Regions from separate parts of the Mycobacterium sp. ITM-2016-00317 genome, predicted to be linked through region 1. Evidence: predicted binding sites of a transcription regulator. Region 1 holds the regulator's gene; the other holds the start of a gene.
What was found. Region 1 encodes LexA, which represses DNA repair genes until DNA is damaged. Its sites were predicted from a motif close to CGAACANNTGTTCG; they were not measured.
Positions count from the first base shown of each region.

Region 2: a site for LexA is predicted at 4,121-4,134, ahead of C6A87_RS17825 (HNH endonuclease signature motif containing protein). Genes of this name have one in related genera too.

Region 1 covers NZ_CP134399.1:2,343,824-2,351,805, reverse strand. The annotation lists gene C6A87_RS11250 (PAC2 family protein) at 1-157, shown strand, start outside; gene C6A87_RS11245 (alpha/beta hydrolase) at 199-1,221, shown strand; gene C6A87_RS11240 (PhzF family phenazine biosynthesis isomerase) at 1,256-1,942, shown strand; gene nrdR (transcriptional regulator NrdR) at 1,948-2,412, opposite strand; gene C6A87_RS11230 (LysM peptidoglycan-binding domain-containing protein) at 2,540-3,010, opposite strand; gene lexA (transcriptional repressor LexA) at 3,220-3,909, shown strand; gene C6A87_RS11220 (hypothetical protein) at 3,942-6,035, opposite strand; gene C6A87_RS11215 (molybdopterin guanine dinucleotide-containing S/N-oxide reductase) at 6,266-7,982, shown strand, end outside.
Region 2 covers NZ_CP134399.1:3,743,732-3,751,713, reverse strand. The annotation lists gene C6A87_RS17830 (SDR family NAD(P)-dependent oxidoreductase) at 1-2,793, shown strand, start outside; gene C6A87_RS17825 (HNH endonuclease signature motif containing protein) at 2,803-4,116, opposite strand; gene C6A87_RS17820 (N(5)-(carboxyethyl)ornithine synthase) at 4,269-5,429, opposite strand; gene C6A87_RS17815 (AMP-binding protein) at 5,570-7,222, opposite strand; gene C6A87_RS17810 (amino acid adenylation domain-containing protein) at 7,321-7,982, shown strand, end outside.

The DNA.
Region 1 (7,982 bases):
TGCGTTCGTCGCTGCTCAGGAGAACCGGTCCCTTCTGGCGCGGGACGAAGATCTGCCCAGCGGGGACGAACTCGGCGCCGAGTTCGAGCGGTTCCTCGCCGAACAGGCCGGTGAGAAGAAGCCCAAGGACAGAGAAGACCCCCGGGACGGCCGGTAGCGCCACCGGCGGCCGGCCGTGCCGACGACGGAATGGGCGACATGACCGAACGCAAACCGCATCTGCACCCCGTGCGCGAGACCACCCCGACGCTGGAGTACTGCACCATCCACGGCTACCGGCGGGCCTACCGGGTGGCCGGCTCCGGTCCGGCGATCCTGCTGATCCACGGCATCGGCGACAACTCCACCACGTGGGACACCGTGCAGGCCCAACTGGCCCAGCGGTTCACGGTGATCGCGCCGGATCTGCTCGGGCACGGCAAGTCGGACAAGCCGCGCGCGGACTACTCGGTGGCCGCCTACGCCAACGGTATGCGGGATCTGCTCAGTGTCCTCGGCATCGACAGGGCCACGGTGATCGGCCACTCGCTCGGCGGCGGGGTGGCGATGCAGTTCGCCTACCAGTTCCCGCAATTGGTGGACCGGCTCATCCTGGTCGGCGCGGGCGGGGTCACCAAGGACGTCAACATCGCGCTGCGCATCGCCGCGATGCCGCTGGGCACCGAGGCGCTGTCGCTGCTGCGCCTCCCGATGGTGCTGCCTGCGCTGCAGGCGCTCGGCCGCCTCGGCGGCACGGTCTTCGGCTCCACCGGCGTCGGCCACGACATCCCGCACATGCTCCGCATCCTGGCCGACCTGCCCGAACCCACGGCATCGTCGGCTTTCGCCCGCACCCTGCGCGCAGTCGTGGACTGGCGCGGCCAGGTGGTCACGATGCTGGATCGCTGCTATCTGACGCAATCTGTTCCCGTGCAACTGATCTGGGGTGACCTCGACGCCGTCATCCCGGTCGGTCATGCGGAGATGGCGCACGCCGCCATGCCGGGGTCCCGGCTGGAGATCTTCCGGGGTTCGGGCCACTTCCCGTTCCACGACGACCCGGACCGTTTCGTCGAGGTGGTCGAGAGGTTCATCGACTCGACCGAACCCGCCGTTTACGACCAGGACTATCTGCGCGAACTGCTTCGCACGGGCCTCAACGAACGCGCGTTGTCCGGCACGGTCGACACCCGCGTCGCGGTGCTCGATGCGATGGGAGCCGACGAACGCTCGGCAACCTGACCGGCCGGCCCGGCCGAGCACGTAGCATCGGGCCATGGCCATCGATGTGACCGTGTTGCGCGTATTCACCGACCACGACGGAAACTTCGGCAACCCGCTCGGCGTCGTCGACGCCGCGACGGTGAGTGCCTCCGAACGCCAGCGCATCGCCACCGAATTGGGTTACAGCGAAACGGTTTTCGTCCACCTACCGCGCGAGGGCACGCACAGCGCCCAAGTCCACATCTACACCCCCACCGCCGAGATGCGGTTCGCCGGACACCCCACGGTGGGGGCGTCGTGGTGGCTGAAGGACCGCGGAATGCCGGTCAAGACGCTTCAGGTGCCCGCGGGCATCGTGCAAGTCACCTATGCCGACGAGCTGACCTCGGTCAGCGCTCGCGCGCAGTGGGCCCCCGTGTTCTCCATCGCCCAGGTCGGTTCGGTCGACGAGCTCTTCGCCGCCGACCCCGATGACTACGCCGACGGTTCCGAGCATTACCTGTGGACCTGGCTGGACGAGTCGGCAGGCACCATTCGGTCCCGGATGTTCGCACCGCACCTGGGGATCCGCGAGGACGAGGCGACCGGGGCGGCCGCAGTCCGGATCACCGAGCATCTCAGCCGGGATCTGACCATCGTGCAGGGGCAGGGCTCAGTCATCGAGACGACGTGGAGCCCCGAGGGCTGGGTGCAGGTGGCCGGACGGGTGGTCGACGACGGAAACCGCCAACTCGACTGACCCCGTCAGCTCTTGGCGGTGACCCCGCGATGAGCGCGCAACTCCTGGATCTCGCGCTCGAAGTCCTCGGCCGAGGTGAAGGAGCGATACACCGAGGCGAATCTCAGGTAGGCGACCTCGTCGAGTTCACGCAGTGGGCCCAGGATCGCCAGTCCGACCTCGTGGCTCGCCACCTCGGGCGATCCGGTGGCCCGGACCGCGTCCTCGACCTGCTGAGCCAGGTGGTTGAGCGCATCGTCGTCGACCTGACGGCCCTGGCACGACCGTCGCACGCCGCGGATGACCTTCTCCCGGCTGAACGGTTCGGTCACCCCGCTGCGTTTGACGACCGCAAGCACCGCGGTCTCCACGGTGGTGAACCGGCGCCCGCATTCGGGGCAGGACCGGCGCCGGCGAATGGCCTGACCCTCATCGGTCTCCCGGGAATCGACCACCCGGGAATCGGGATGCCGGCAGAACGGACAGTGCATCACCGCTCCTTCGCCACTCCGGGGTTCGATCGCTTCGATCGCCCTTGAGCGTACCTGCGTCACCCACGGCGGGCTCACGGCCGGACCTGACAGCGCATGCCTCATCGGAGCCGTCCTCGACGAATGCTCAGGCGACCGGTGCGATCAGCGTCTGGCCGGTGGCCAGCGCCGCGGTTTCCAGCTTGTTGAGCTCCCGGATGCGGTGCACGACCTCGGCGACCGGAGCGTCCGGGGCCACCCTGCGCGCGACGTGCTGCAGGGACTCCCCGCTCTGCACCTGCACCACGGCGAGGCGACCGGGAACCTCCGGCGCGCCACCGACGAGACCGCCGAACTGGCCGACCAGACCGAGCCACAGCGTGATCACGGCGGCGACCAGTGCCAGCAACACGGTGGTCGCCGGCGTGATCGGACGGCGGCGGTGCGACGCCCTCGACATCAGCACCCCGGTCCCCCGGTAACTCGCCGGCGCCCCGCCGGGGCGGCGGGACGGGGGCCGCCGGACCGGGGTCACGGGGCGGGTCCGTCCGCCGTCCACACGCAGGCGGGGTGCGCGTTCGAACTCGTTCCATGTCGCACGATCGTCGAGAATGGTCATCAGCTCGCCTTTCGGTCCTGATTCGTTCGCTCTTGTGTTCGAAGATTACTCGATCAGGTGTTCGATTGATAGAACACGTGATCGAACTGTTGCGAACGCTAACCGAGGCCACCGACATGTCCGGGCACGCGAGAACCGCCGACGGACCGACGCGACACGCCTCGAACACATGTTTGATTATCCCGGTCCGCCGGGTTAGATTCGGGCACATGAGCGATGACAGCAGAGACAGCACCGGCACCCGTCGCGATCGCGACTCCGGTCTGACCGAGCGTCAGAGGACCATCCTGGAGGTCATCCGAGCATCGGTGAGCACCCGCGGCTATCCGCCCAGCATCCGGGAGATCGGCGACGCGGTCGGGCTGACCTCGACGTCGTCGGTCGCCCACCAGCTGCGCACGTTGGAGCGCAAGGGATTTCTGCGCCGGGACCCCAACCGGCCGCGCGCGGTCGACGTCCGCGAGCTCGACGACAACTCCGTGCCGATCGTCGGGACCGACGTGGCCGGCTCCGATGCGCTGCCCGAGCCCACGTTCGTGCCCGTGCTCGGCCGCATCGCGGCGGGCGGCCCGATCCTGGCCGAGGAAGCCGTCGAGGACGTCTTCCCCCTACCCCGCGAACTCGTCGGCGAGGGATCCCTGTTCCTGCTCAAGGTGGTCGGTGAATCCATGGTCGACGCAGCGATCTGCGACGGTGACTGGGTCGTGATCCGGCAGCAGAACGTCGCCGACAACGGTGACATCGTCGCGGCGATGATCGACGGCGAGGCCACCGTCAAGACCTTCAAGCGCACCCGCGGTCAGGTCTGGCTGATGCCGCACAACCCCGCGTTCGACCCGATCCCCGGCAACGACGCGGTGATCCTGGGCAAGGTCGTCACCGTCATCCGCAAGATCTGACGGTGACGGCGGCCCGCTCGACGGGCCCCCGGTCACTCGCCGCGGACGAAACCGTTCGTGCGCGCGATCTCCTCTGTGGCGAACCAGATCTCGACGGGCGCCTCGTGGTAGTCGACGCTCTCCGGTGTCCAGTACAGGCCGGACCTCGTGTCCGCTTTGATCGGGTAGCCCTCGGGGATCTCGGCCGGATCGTCGAACGGCATGTGCAGTGCGGTGCCGAACGGCAGCGGCTCGTCGACGTCGATCCGCGCGTGCCGTCCGGTGTCGGTCACCGGATCACGCGCCGGTACCTGCGCGTCGACGGGTGCCTCGACCATGCCACCGAAATGCGCGATGAACGGCTCGCGATCGGCGGCGATCTCGGCGTCCTGGAACGCGGCGCCGTCCTCAAACACGGTGTCGTCCCAGGGCTCGGCGCCGTGGTCGTCGGGAACGTCGTGCGACAGGGTTTCGGGGTCGGGGGTCAGCACACGCGTCGGCGCGGTATCCACGGTGTCAGGATTTTCCTGCTCTCCGACCGGCCCGTCGTGCGCATCGTCGCCGGGCGCCTGCGACCCCCAGAATTCGGGCGGGTCGGAGCTCAGCTCGCCGGCGGTGGACGGGGCGGCCGCACCCAGCGGGCCGACGTCGTCCCGGGAGTAACGCTCACCGAAGAGCTCGTCCTCCCGGCCCTCCTCGTGGCCGGTCTGCCCGCCGACGGCGGAAAGCGCGGGCTCGTAGCTGCGGGAGGAGTCGTCCTCGGTCGTCGCGAACGGATCGACCTCGGCACGGCGCCCCCGGCTACGAACCACGGCGAAGGCTCCCAGCCCGGCCAGCAGCAACAGCGGCACGATGGCCAGCAGCCACCACCACGTCCACTTCAGGCCGGAACTCTCGCTGTTGTCCGGAGCCTGCGCCTGCGGCGGCGTCGCCTCGGGGGCGGCTTCCTCACCCGGCACCTCCAGGCCGACCAGCTGCGGTCCCAGACCCGCCGGTTCGGTGCTGAACTTCTTGGTCGCGGTGTCCCAGGAGATGGCGCCTCCGCTGAACCGCTGGGTGATGACGTCACCGTTCTGCGTCTGATCCGCCACCGGGGCGCCGAGTTCACCGGTGGCGCCACCCAGCTTGTCCCAGGCGGCGTTGATGGCACCCCGCACGATCACCGCGCCGTGGTCCGGCGTCCAGAAGATCACCGGCTTGTCCTCGGCGGCGAATGTGCTGATCCGGCTACCCGGCGGCTGCCCGCCGTCCTGCTCCCCGGTGGCCGGGAAGCCGAGGTCGCCTTCGGGGCCGCCCACGCTCTCGTATTTGGCCAGCACCTGGCCGGTGACGACGTTGGCCCCGGTCTGCGGGCTGTAGAAGATCTTGCCGTTGACGAAGTCCTGGCCCATCCCGTCTTCGCCGATCTCATACGGCTCGCCCTCGGCGGCGCCGAGCGGTCCCAGCGGGCCGCCGGCGGCCCGGCGGGCGGCGTTGATCGCCGAGACGGGGTCGTCGGGGACCTCCAGGTCGGCGAGCGGGCCGGCCAGCTCCGGCGGCACGGTGGTGAAGGTCTTGGTCGCGGAGTCGTAGGCCAGTTCACCGCCGGTGAACCTCTGCCTGACGACCGGTCCGTCGTAGGTCTCGTCCTCGGCGGGCACCCCGAGCACCCCGGAGGATCCGCCGAGCTTGTCCCACGCCGCGTTGATCGGCCCGCGGACCACACGCGCGCCGGTGGCCGGTGTCCAGAAGATCACCGGGTTGTCGGCGGCGCTGAATGTGCTGTTGCGGCTGTCCGGCGCACGGCCGGGACCCTCGTCGATGGTCGGAAACCCGAGGTCGCTGTCGGCGGGACCGCCGAGAGACTCGTACTTCTCCAGGATGGCGCCCTGCATGAAGCGGGCGCCGGTGGTCGGGGTGAAGAACATCTTCCCCGACGCGAAGTTCTGCGCGAACCCGGCGCCTGCCGGGTAGACCTCGCCCGCTTTGGGGCCCAGCGGCCCGGTGTCGCCACCGCCGGCCTGCCATGCCGCGGTGATCGCATCGTTGGCTTCCACCTCGGGCTGGGCCATCGCGGACGGTGCCAACAGGAGCGCCGTGGCGATTCCCAGCAATCCGACCGTCAAACGACCGACCAAACGTAGGCGCAGCATCGGCTGCCGGCTCATTCTTCCTCCCCGCGGGTCGGCGACTGGTCCTTCTGCAAGCTCCTTGCAAAATTCTGAGAAAGTTACCGCGTGGGTTCACTCTGCGGCAGCGGAGGTCGATAACCAAGTCACCTCGCCGAATCCAGGCAAAGAATGTGCACACGAAACACCGGTGCGAGAAGTCCGGCGCGGCTTCCTCGGGGTCGGTCTCGGCCGCTGCAGACCCCACGCCGCCACCTACACTCGGGGCCGTGTCCGCAGCTCAGACCAGCCTCACGCACTGGGGCGGATTCACCGCCACGGTGGCCAACGGCGACATCGCATCGGTGGCACCGCTGCCTGGTGACCGCGATCCGTCACCGGCGCTGGGCAATCTGCCCGGGTCGGTGCGGCACGTCTCGCGCGTCACCGGCCCGGCCATCCGGCGCGGCTGGCTCGACGACGGCCCCGGGCCCACCACCCGCCGCGGGGCCGACGAATTCGTCGCGGTGTCCTGGGACGAGCTCACCGAGCGACTGGCCGGCGAGCTGCGCCGGGTCATCGACACCCACGGGAACGAGGCGGTCTACGGCGGTTCCTACGGCTGGTCCAGCGCCGGACGCTTCCACCACGCGCAGAGTCAGGTGCACCGCTTTCTGAACTGCCTTGGCGGATACACCTTTTCGCGTCACTCCTACAGCCTCGGGGCGACCGGGGTGATCATGCCGCGCGTCGTCGGCACCCACGACGATCTGTTCAAGCGGTCCACCCAGTGGGAGGTCATCGTCGAACACACCGATCTGATGGTGTGTTTCGGCGGGGTGGCGTTGAAGAACACCGGCGTCAACCACGGCGGCACCACCGCCCACCCGGCCCGCGATGCGCTGGACCGGTTCCGGGCGCGCGGTGGCCGCATCGTGTCGTTCTCGCCGCTGCGCGACGACGTCGCCGGTGAGTGCGACTGGCATGCGCCGATCCCGGGCACCGACGTCGCGATCATGCTGGCGCTGGCCCATGTGCTGGCCACCGAGTCCCTGGCCGACCGTGACTTCCTGACGCGCTACTGCACCGGGTACGAGCGGTTCGAACGTTATCTGCTCGGAACCGATGACGGGGTGCCGAAATCGCCGCAGTGGGCGGCGCGGATCTGTGGTCTCGACGCCGACGACCTGACCGAGCTGGCCCGGCGGATGGCCGCCTGCCGCACGATCGTGACGGTGAGCTGGTCGCTGCAACGCACCCGCCACGGCGAGCAGGCGCCCTGGATGGGGCTCACGCTGGCGGCGATGCTGGGCCAGATCGGCCTTCCCGGCGGCGGATTCGGCCACGGCTACGGCTCGATGAACGAGCCCGGCCTGGCCCCACTGCGGTGCGGGTTGCCCAGGCTGCCCCAGGGTGTCAACCCGGTGGCGACGTTCATCCCGGTGGCCGCGGTCAGCGACATGCTGCTGCACCCGGGTGAGCCTTTCGACTACAACGGTCTGCGGTTGCGCTACCCCGACATCAGGCTGGTGTACTGGGCCGGCGGCAACCCGTTCCACCACCATCAGAACCTGCCCAGGCTGCGCCGCGCGCTGCACCGCCCCGACACCGTCGTGGTGCACGAACCGTACTGGACGCCGATGGCCAAGCATGCCGACATCGTGGTTCCATCAACCACTTTCGCCGAACGCGACGATTTCTCCGGCTCACGCAACGACCCGCTGCTGATGGCGATGCCCCGGCTCACCGAGCCCTATGCGCAGTCGCGGGACGACTACGACACCTTCAGCGCGCTGGCCCACCGGCTCGGTGTCGGGCAGGCCTTCACCGAAGGCCGTACGTCATGGCAGTGGCTCCGGCACATGTACGAGAAATGGTCGACGACACTGAACTTCGACGTGCCCCCGTTCGAACAGTTCTGGCGCGAGGGCCGGCTGCGACTGCCGACCGACGACGGCCTGACCCTGCTCGCCGACTTCCGCGCCGACCCCGACGTGCACCGGTTGG
Region 2 (7,982 bases), 1.4 Mb from region 1:
GTGGCCAACCTGCGCGGCCGGGTGCGCTTCGCCGAGGCCGTGCAGGCCGCCGGGCAGGACGGGCACCGGCTGTTCCTCGAGGTGTCCGCCCATCCCGTGGTGTCGCATTCGATCGTCGAGACGCTGACCGCACTCGGCATGGACGACCACGCCGTGGTGCCGGTGCTGCGCCGCGACCACCCGGAGGGGCGTGCCGTCGCCGCCGCGGTCGGCTCGCTGTACTGCCACGGCGCGCCGGTTGCACACGGGTTCACCCCGACGATGCCGTGGGCCGAGCTCCCGGGCACGCAGTGGCAACACCGCCGGTTCTGGCGCACCCCGACGCCGCCGCCCAACACCCGCGCGCTGCACGATCCCGCGTCCCACACGCTGCTCGGCGGCGTCGTCGACGTGACCGGCGAGGTGCCGGCGCGCGTGTGGCAGACCGGCCTCGACATGGGCAATCGGCCCTATCCCGGCGACCATCCCGTGCAGGGCACCGAGATCGTCCCTGCCGCAGTGCTGTTGAACACTTTCCTGACCGTGGCCGGATCGGGCGGCCTGACCGATGTGCGGCTGCGCACACCGGTGCCACCCGGCCGGGCCCGCGACATCCAGGTGGTGCTGCAGGACCGCTCGGTGCGGATCTCCTCACGGCTGGCCGACACCGACGGTGCCGACGAGTCCGGATGGCTGACCCACAGCAGTGCCGTCGTCGCGACCGGCCAGGACTTCGAAGGCGAGCTCACCGAGCTGATGGGTGGCGGCGTCGACGCGGCCACCTGGGACCGGTGCACCGAGCCATTGCCGCCCGACCACGTCGTCGACACTCTCGCCACGCTGGGTGTGGCGGCGATGGGCTTCGGCTGGCAGGTCCTCGAGATCCGGCGCGGCGCAGACGAACTGCTGGTCCGTGTCCGCGCCGAGGCCGACGGTTCGGTGCCGCCCAGCTGGGCCACCCTGCTGGACGCGGCGACCTCGGCGGCGTCCACGGTGTTCGACGGACCACCGCGGCTGCGGATGCCCGCCCGCGTCGAGCGCGTGCACGTGTGCGGTGCGCCACCGGCGGTCGCGGTGGTGCACGTCCGGCGCCGCGCGGGCACCACCACCGACGTGGTGATCGCCGACGAGTCGGGAGCGGCGCTCGCCTCCCTCACCGCGATGACGTTCGAGGAACTGGAGAGCGCCACCGGGACCGACGCGTCCCGGATGCTGCACCATGTGGCGTGGCACGAGACGGAGTTCGACGGCGACGCCCGGCCGAGCGAGGTCGCGGTGATCGGCGCCGGCGTTGGGCTCGAGGCGGTAGTGCGGGAGTTGACCGAATCGGGGGTGCCGCACCGGGTGTACGGCAGCCCGCAGCAGGTGCCGGTCGACACCGGAGATGGCTCGGTGGTGCTGCTGGTGCCCCGCGACGACTCGCCGGAAGCCGCCGTCCTGCAGACGTTGGACACGCTGAAACACCTCGCCGACAACAACTCTCAAGCCCGTCTCTGGGTGCTGACGCGCAAGGTGCACGAGGGGGAGAACCTGGTGCATGCGCCGCTGTGGGGGATGGCGCGCGTCGCCGCGGCCGAACACCCGCAGCTGTGGGGCGGTGTGCTCGATGTGGCCGGTACGGTGCCGGTCGGGGTGCTCGCGTCGCTGTCCGGCCACGGTGTGGTGGTGGCCCGTGACGGGGTCGCGCTGACCGCGCGACTGACGCATGCGCGCCCCGGCGCCGGCGCACCGATGACGTGCTCACCGGCCGGCACGTATCTGGTCACCGGCGGTACCGGCGTGCTGGGGTTGCGGATCGCGCACCGGCTCGCCGACCTCGGCGCCCGACGGTTGGTGTTGCTGTCCCGGTCGGGAATGCCGCCCCGGGGGCGGTGGGCCGAGGCGCCGACCGAGGCGACCCGCGCAGTGTCGGCGCTGGAGGAGCGCGGGGTGTCCGTGCACGTCGCGGCGATCGACATCGGGGCCGCGGATGCGGGCGAGCGACTGCGGGCGGTGCTCGACGATCTGCCGCCGGTGCGCGGTGTGGTGCACGCCGCCGGGGTGGAAGCCGGTGCGCTGCTGGTGAACACGTCGGAATCTGACATTCGGGCCGCGATGCGTCCGAAGGTGGCGGGCACGCTCACCTTGCACGAGTTGTTCCCACCCGAGCAGTTGGACTGGATGGTGCTGTTCTCGTCGTGCGGCTACCTCGCGGGCTTCCCGGGGCAGGGGGCGTACGCGTGCGCCAACGCGTTCCTGGACGCCACGGCGCGGCACCGGCGCGATCTCGGTGACCGCACGGTCAGCGTCGCGTGGACCGCGTGGCGTGGTCTGGGCATGGGGTCGACGTCGGATTACGTCGCGGCGCAGCTGGAAGCACTCGGGATGGGCACCGTCGGGGCCGACGATGCGATGCGCGCGCTCGACTCCGCCATGCGCGGTGACGAGCCGAACGTCGTGGTGCTGCCGCTGCTTCCGGAGGCGGCCGCGGTGCCGATCCTGGCCGACGTGGCACCGAGCGCCGATGTCGACACCGGCGATACCGCACCGGTCGGTCCCGGCGATGCCGACCTCGGCGAGTGGGTGGCGCAGCAGGTGGTCGAGGCGGTGGCCGCCGAACTCGGCCTGTCCGACAGCGAGGTGGATCTGCGGGTTCCGTTGGTCGAGGCCGGTGTCGACTCGATCATGACGGTCGCGCTACGGCGTGCGCTGGAGAAGCGCACGGGTCTGTCGCTGCCGCCGACACTGTTGTGGGAGCACCCGACCGCCGCAGCGGTGATCGACCGGATGGTCGAGATGCTCACGCCGCAGTCCGAAAAGGCTGACATCAGTTAAGCATTCGGGTTACGGGCCTTGGTCGTCTTCGGGGAGGAGATAGCGGTCGGGGTGGTGGTAGCCGTTGATGCGGTGTTGGCCGGTATCCAGCTCTGGTGGCGGGTGCCATTCGGTCTGGTTCTTGGTGTTGCGGGTGGTGCTCCAGCCCGTCTTGTCGAGCATGCGGTGATCTGACGGGCAGGCGAAGGTCAGCTCATCGATGTCGGTGTGGCCGCCGTCTTTCCAGTCGGTGGTGGCGTGGTGGACCTGGCACCAGTAGCCGGGGGCGCTGCACCCGGGCCGGGTGCAGCCGCGGTCGCGCGCATGCAACACGATCCGCTGCGCCGCGGTGGCCAGTCTTTTGGAGCGGCCCAGGTACAGGGATTGGCCGCTGTGTTGGTCGTAGACATACAGGTAGTGGTGGGCGTTGGCGGCCATCCGGATCAGATCCCGCATGGGCAACAGTGATCCGCCGCCGGTGACCGAGCCCCCGGCGCCTTTCTGGAGTTCCTGGAGGGTGGTGGACACGATCACCGTGGTCGGCAGTCCGTTGTGGGTGCCCAGTTCGCCGGATTCAAGTGCCCGGCGCCCCACGGCCAAAAACGCGTCGTGGCGGCGCTGGGCCGGGGTGCGGGTATCGGGGCCGTCGGTGTTGGCTCCGGGGGCGGCTTCTTTGGCCAAGATCGCCTCCCAGACCGCCAGCGCCTCGGGGGTCAGTGTTCCGGAGATGGCGGCGGTGCCGTCGCACCCCTGCTTGCTGATCGTGATGCCACGCCGGCGGGCCCGCTCCTGGTCTGACGGTTCGGGACCATCCTGATCGATCTTCGTCAACAATCTCGCCGCCGCGGCGGCCAGGTTCTCCGGATCCAGCCCCGAGCCGTTGTGGGCCAGCTGCCGATCCGCGGCCGCACGGGTATCGACATCGACCCAGGCGGGCAGCTTCTTGTGGAACTTCGCGATCACCGCGACATGCTCCTCATCGAGCAGCCCCTCGGCTTGCGCCGCCGCGGTGGCCTCCCACGCCGGCGGCAACGGTTCCCCGGTCATCGCACGTCGCGGCCCCAACGTCTTCGCGCGCGCCAGCCGGCGTGCCGCCTCGGCGCCGGAGACCCGCAACGACGTGGTGAGGACTTTCTTCCACGTCGCCTCACCCAACCGGCACGGCTCGGTCTCCTCCATCAATCGGCTCAGCACTTTGTGCTCCACCGCCGGAATGGACCGCAACACCGTCGTCAATTCGGCCAGCAGCCCGATCAGCTCGCGGTGGGACACCTCGTCGGCGGCCTTGGACAGCACGGCGACCTGTTCGGCGATCGTCCCCACCGCCTCGGCCACCAACTCCATACCTCGAACACTAGTTCGAAGGTCTGACAAATCCGGATCGTCGCCGGGGTGATGCCGAACTGCCTGGCCGTCCGATTCGGAAGGGGCGATTCCGCCCGATCCTGCTCACATCGCCGCATGGGGACCGACGGCGCCGACCGCCAGCCAGCGGGTCACCTGACCACGTGGGGATACGCGTGGTCGCGGTGTTGGAACGCCAGGATGCTCTCGTTGAGGACGACGCCGTCGCGGATCTCGATCGCGCGGGCGATGGTGGGCGTGCGGTCCCACGTCGCGGGGCCCTCCAGCAGTGCTTCCAGGTGAGGCAGCAATGCTTCACTGATCTCCCACGTCGCCGAGTCCCATAGATACGACGGGCTGTGGTCGACCGCGTAGTAGAGCACGTCGTTGGCCAGCGCGATCATCGGCTCGACGAACGAGGTGGGTCGGGCCCAGGTGAAGCCCATGCCCACATCGCAGGAGACGTCGACGATGAGACTCCGCGGTGCGAACGAGGGCAGGTCGTCCTCGGAGGCGAAGATCAGCGGCGCGTTCGGATCCTGAAGCACACAGTTGACGACGATGTCTTTGGCGGCGAGGAACTCCGCGATCGGAACGCGCCCGTCCGGCACGTCCGCCCAGATCCCCCCGGGGGTGTCCGAGTCACCGCCCATCTGCGAAATCTGCGTGGAGGGGATCGGTGATCCGACGGCGGCGACGTCGCGGTTGGTGAGGACGTGGACATCGTCGACGCCGTGGGCGTTGAGCGCGGTGACCGCCCCACGGGCCGTCGCACCGAACCCCAGGATGGCGGCGCTGAGCCGACGGCCGTAGCTGCCGGTGATGCCGGCCAGCTGCATCGCGTGCAGCACGGAGCAGTACCCGGCCAGCTCGTTGTTCTTGTGGAAGACATGCAGGCCGAAGCCGCCGTCGGGCCGCCAGTGGTTCATTGCCTCGAAAGCGACGAGGGTCAGTTTCCGGTCGATCGCCACCTGGGTGAGCTCACGGTCCTGCACGCAGTGCGGCCAGCCCCAGACGATCTGTCCGACAGCGCATTCGGCGAGGTCTGCGGCCTGCACTTTGGGCAGCAGGATCACATCGCACTCGGCGATCAGTTGCTCGCGGGTGCGGATTCCACCGACGAACTCCGACAGCCCGTCGTCTGTCGCGCCGAACCGGGCTCCGTATCCGTGCTCGAGGAACACCTTGGGGCGCACCTGGGGACCGAGCCGGCTGAAATGAGCGGGGTGGATGGGCAGCCGGTACTCGTCGGGCTTGCGGGAGCCCGCCAGGACGCCGATCGAAAGTCGTTCTGTCTCAGTGCGTCCGGTCATCAAAGCCGTCTCAGGGACGAGGGGGGCGGTGGGGCATCGGATGCCCGGTTCATCGAGCACATTGCCAACCCCTCGCTGAGGGGACCGGTTGGTCCCGACCGGGCCAGCCTACCCCGAGCACGACCTGCCGGACATCCCGCTCAGGACGTGAGCTGTGCGACCAACTGCTTCTTGTCGACCTTGCCCACAGCCGTCGTCGGCAGCGACCGCACCGGGGTGAGCACGTCGGGCCGGGCGTGAGTAGAGGCGCCACGCTCGTCGAGGAAAGCGTTCAGCTCGGTCAGGGTGATCGGTTTACCCCGGAAAACCACTGCGGCGCAGATCTTCTCACCCAGGTAGTCATCGGGGAGTGCGACGGCCGCGGCTGCGTAGATCGCCGGATGGGTGTGCAGATGATCTTCCAGGTCGGTCGCCGACACGGTTTCGCCGCCGCGGTGGATCACGTCCTTGATCCGTCCGGTCACCTCCACGTACCCGGCGCGTGGGCCGTCGGCGAAGATGCGCACCCGATCACCGGTGCGGTAGAAGCCGTCGGGGGAGAAGGAGCGGGCATTGGCGTCGTCGGCCCGGTAGTAACCGTTGAGGGTGTAGGGCCCACGCACCAGCAGCTCACCCTCCTGACCGGGCGCCACCTCGTCGCCGTTCTCGTCGACCACGCGCATCTCGTCGAGAGGCGACATCGGGCGTCCCTGGGTGTGTACGACGACGTCCTCGGGGTCGCCGGGGCGGGTGAAGTTCAGCATCCCCTCGGCCATCCCGAAGATCTGCGACATGCCCGGGGTCAGGCGCTCCAGGATGAAGCGTGCCTCCTCGGGGCTCATCCGCGAGCCGCCGACCTGGACGAACCGCAACGATGTCGGCAGCACCGGCTCCCACTCGCAGGCCTGCGCCCACACCTTGGCCAGAGCGTTCACCAGCCCGGTGACCGTGATCCGGTGCTTGTCGATCAACGCGAACGCATTCTCGGGGCTGGGGTCGGCGGTGAACACCGTCGGTGCCCCGACCGTCATCGAACCGAGCAGCCCCGGGCAGCCCAGCGGGAAGTTGTGCCCGGCCGGCAGCGCGACCAGGTACGCGTCGTCACCGGTCATGCCGCACGCCTGCGCGCAGGTGACGGCGTTGTACAGATAATCGTTGTGGGTGCGCGCGATCAGCTTCGGCAGGCCGGTGGTGCCGCCGGACACCAACAGCAGCGCGGGCAGCGAGGGATCGACCGGCGCGCGCTCCACAGGCGGGCTCTCAGCGTCGCGGACCGACGACCACGCGACGAACGGCCCGGGTTCGCCGTCGACGATCACATGGCGCAGCGCCGGATGCTCGGCCGCCACCGATGCGGCCATCTCGCGGTAGTCGAACCCGGCGGCCCGGTCGGGGACGATCAGCGCCGTGGCACCGCTGACTTCGGCGAAGTGGCCGAGTTCGGCGGTCCGGTGTCCGGTCAGACACATCACCGGTACCGCGCCGGCGCGCAACAGCCCGAACAGGGCAACCGCGAACTGGCACGAATTGGGCAGCTGCAGCAGCACCCGGTCACCCGGTCGGACGCCCAGCTCGGCCAGTCCGGCAGCCGCCCGGTCGGCCGCCAACGCCAACTCCGCGAACGTGTAGCTCTGCGTGGCGTCGATGATTGCCGGTCTGTCGGGCCACGCGGCGGCCGCGTCCGTCAGGATCGAGTCGAGGGGCCGGTCGGTCCAGTAACCGGCCTGGCGGTACACCTCGGCCCGGTCCTGGGGAAAGGGGACGAACCCACGTGCCAGGTCATCGGCCTGCTCGGTCGGGAATCCAATGCTCATCAGTAAAAATCGCCGCTCTGGGTAGGAGTTCTCGGTGACCTGAATATAGGGTAGCCTCCCTAAAGTTAGGACAGCCTGTACTAATCGCGGGAGGCTTCGTGGGTGTGGCGTCGACGACTGCGCAGTCGGTCCGCGACCAGGTTGCCGAGCTGCTCGGCGTGGACCCGGCCGAACTCGACCCGGAGGCTGACCTGATCGCCGCCGGCCTCGACTCGATCCGGATGATGTCACTGTCCGGCCGCTGGCGCCGGGAGGGGATCGACGTCGGCTTCGCGGCACTGGCAGCGAACCCGACGGTGTCCGCGTGGGCCGACCTGGTGACCGGCGGCGACGTGACCACCGAACCGGACGTGCCGCCGGCCGAGCAGCGCGCCGCCGAGCGGGACCACACTGAGCAGGACGACACTTTTCCGCTCGCTCCGATCCAGCACGCGATGTGGGTGGGCCGCAACGACGACCAGCAACTCGGCGGCGTCGCGGGCCACCTCTACGTCGAATTCGACGGTGCGGGTGTGGATCCCGGGCGGCTTCAGGACGCGGCGACACAGCTCGCGGCGCGCCACCCGATGCTGCGCGTGGAGATCCTGCCCGACGGCACCCAGCGCATCGGCGACCGTGGCCTGCCGGTCACGGTGTACGACCTTCGGGAGCTCGACTCGGCTGCGGCTGCGCAACGCCTGGAGGAGATCCGCGACGAGAAGTCCCACCAGATGATGCACGGCGAGGTACTTCAGTTCGCGTTGTCGCTGCTGCCCGATGG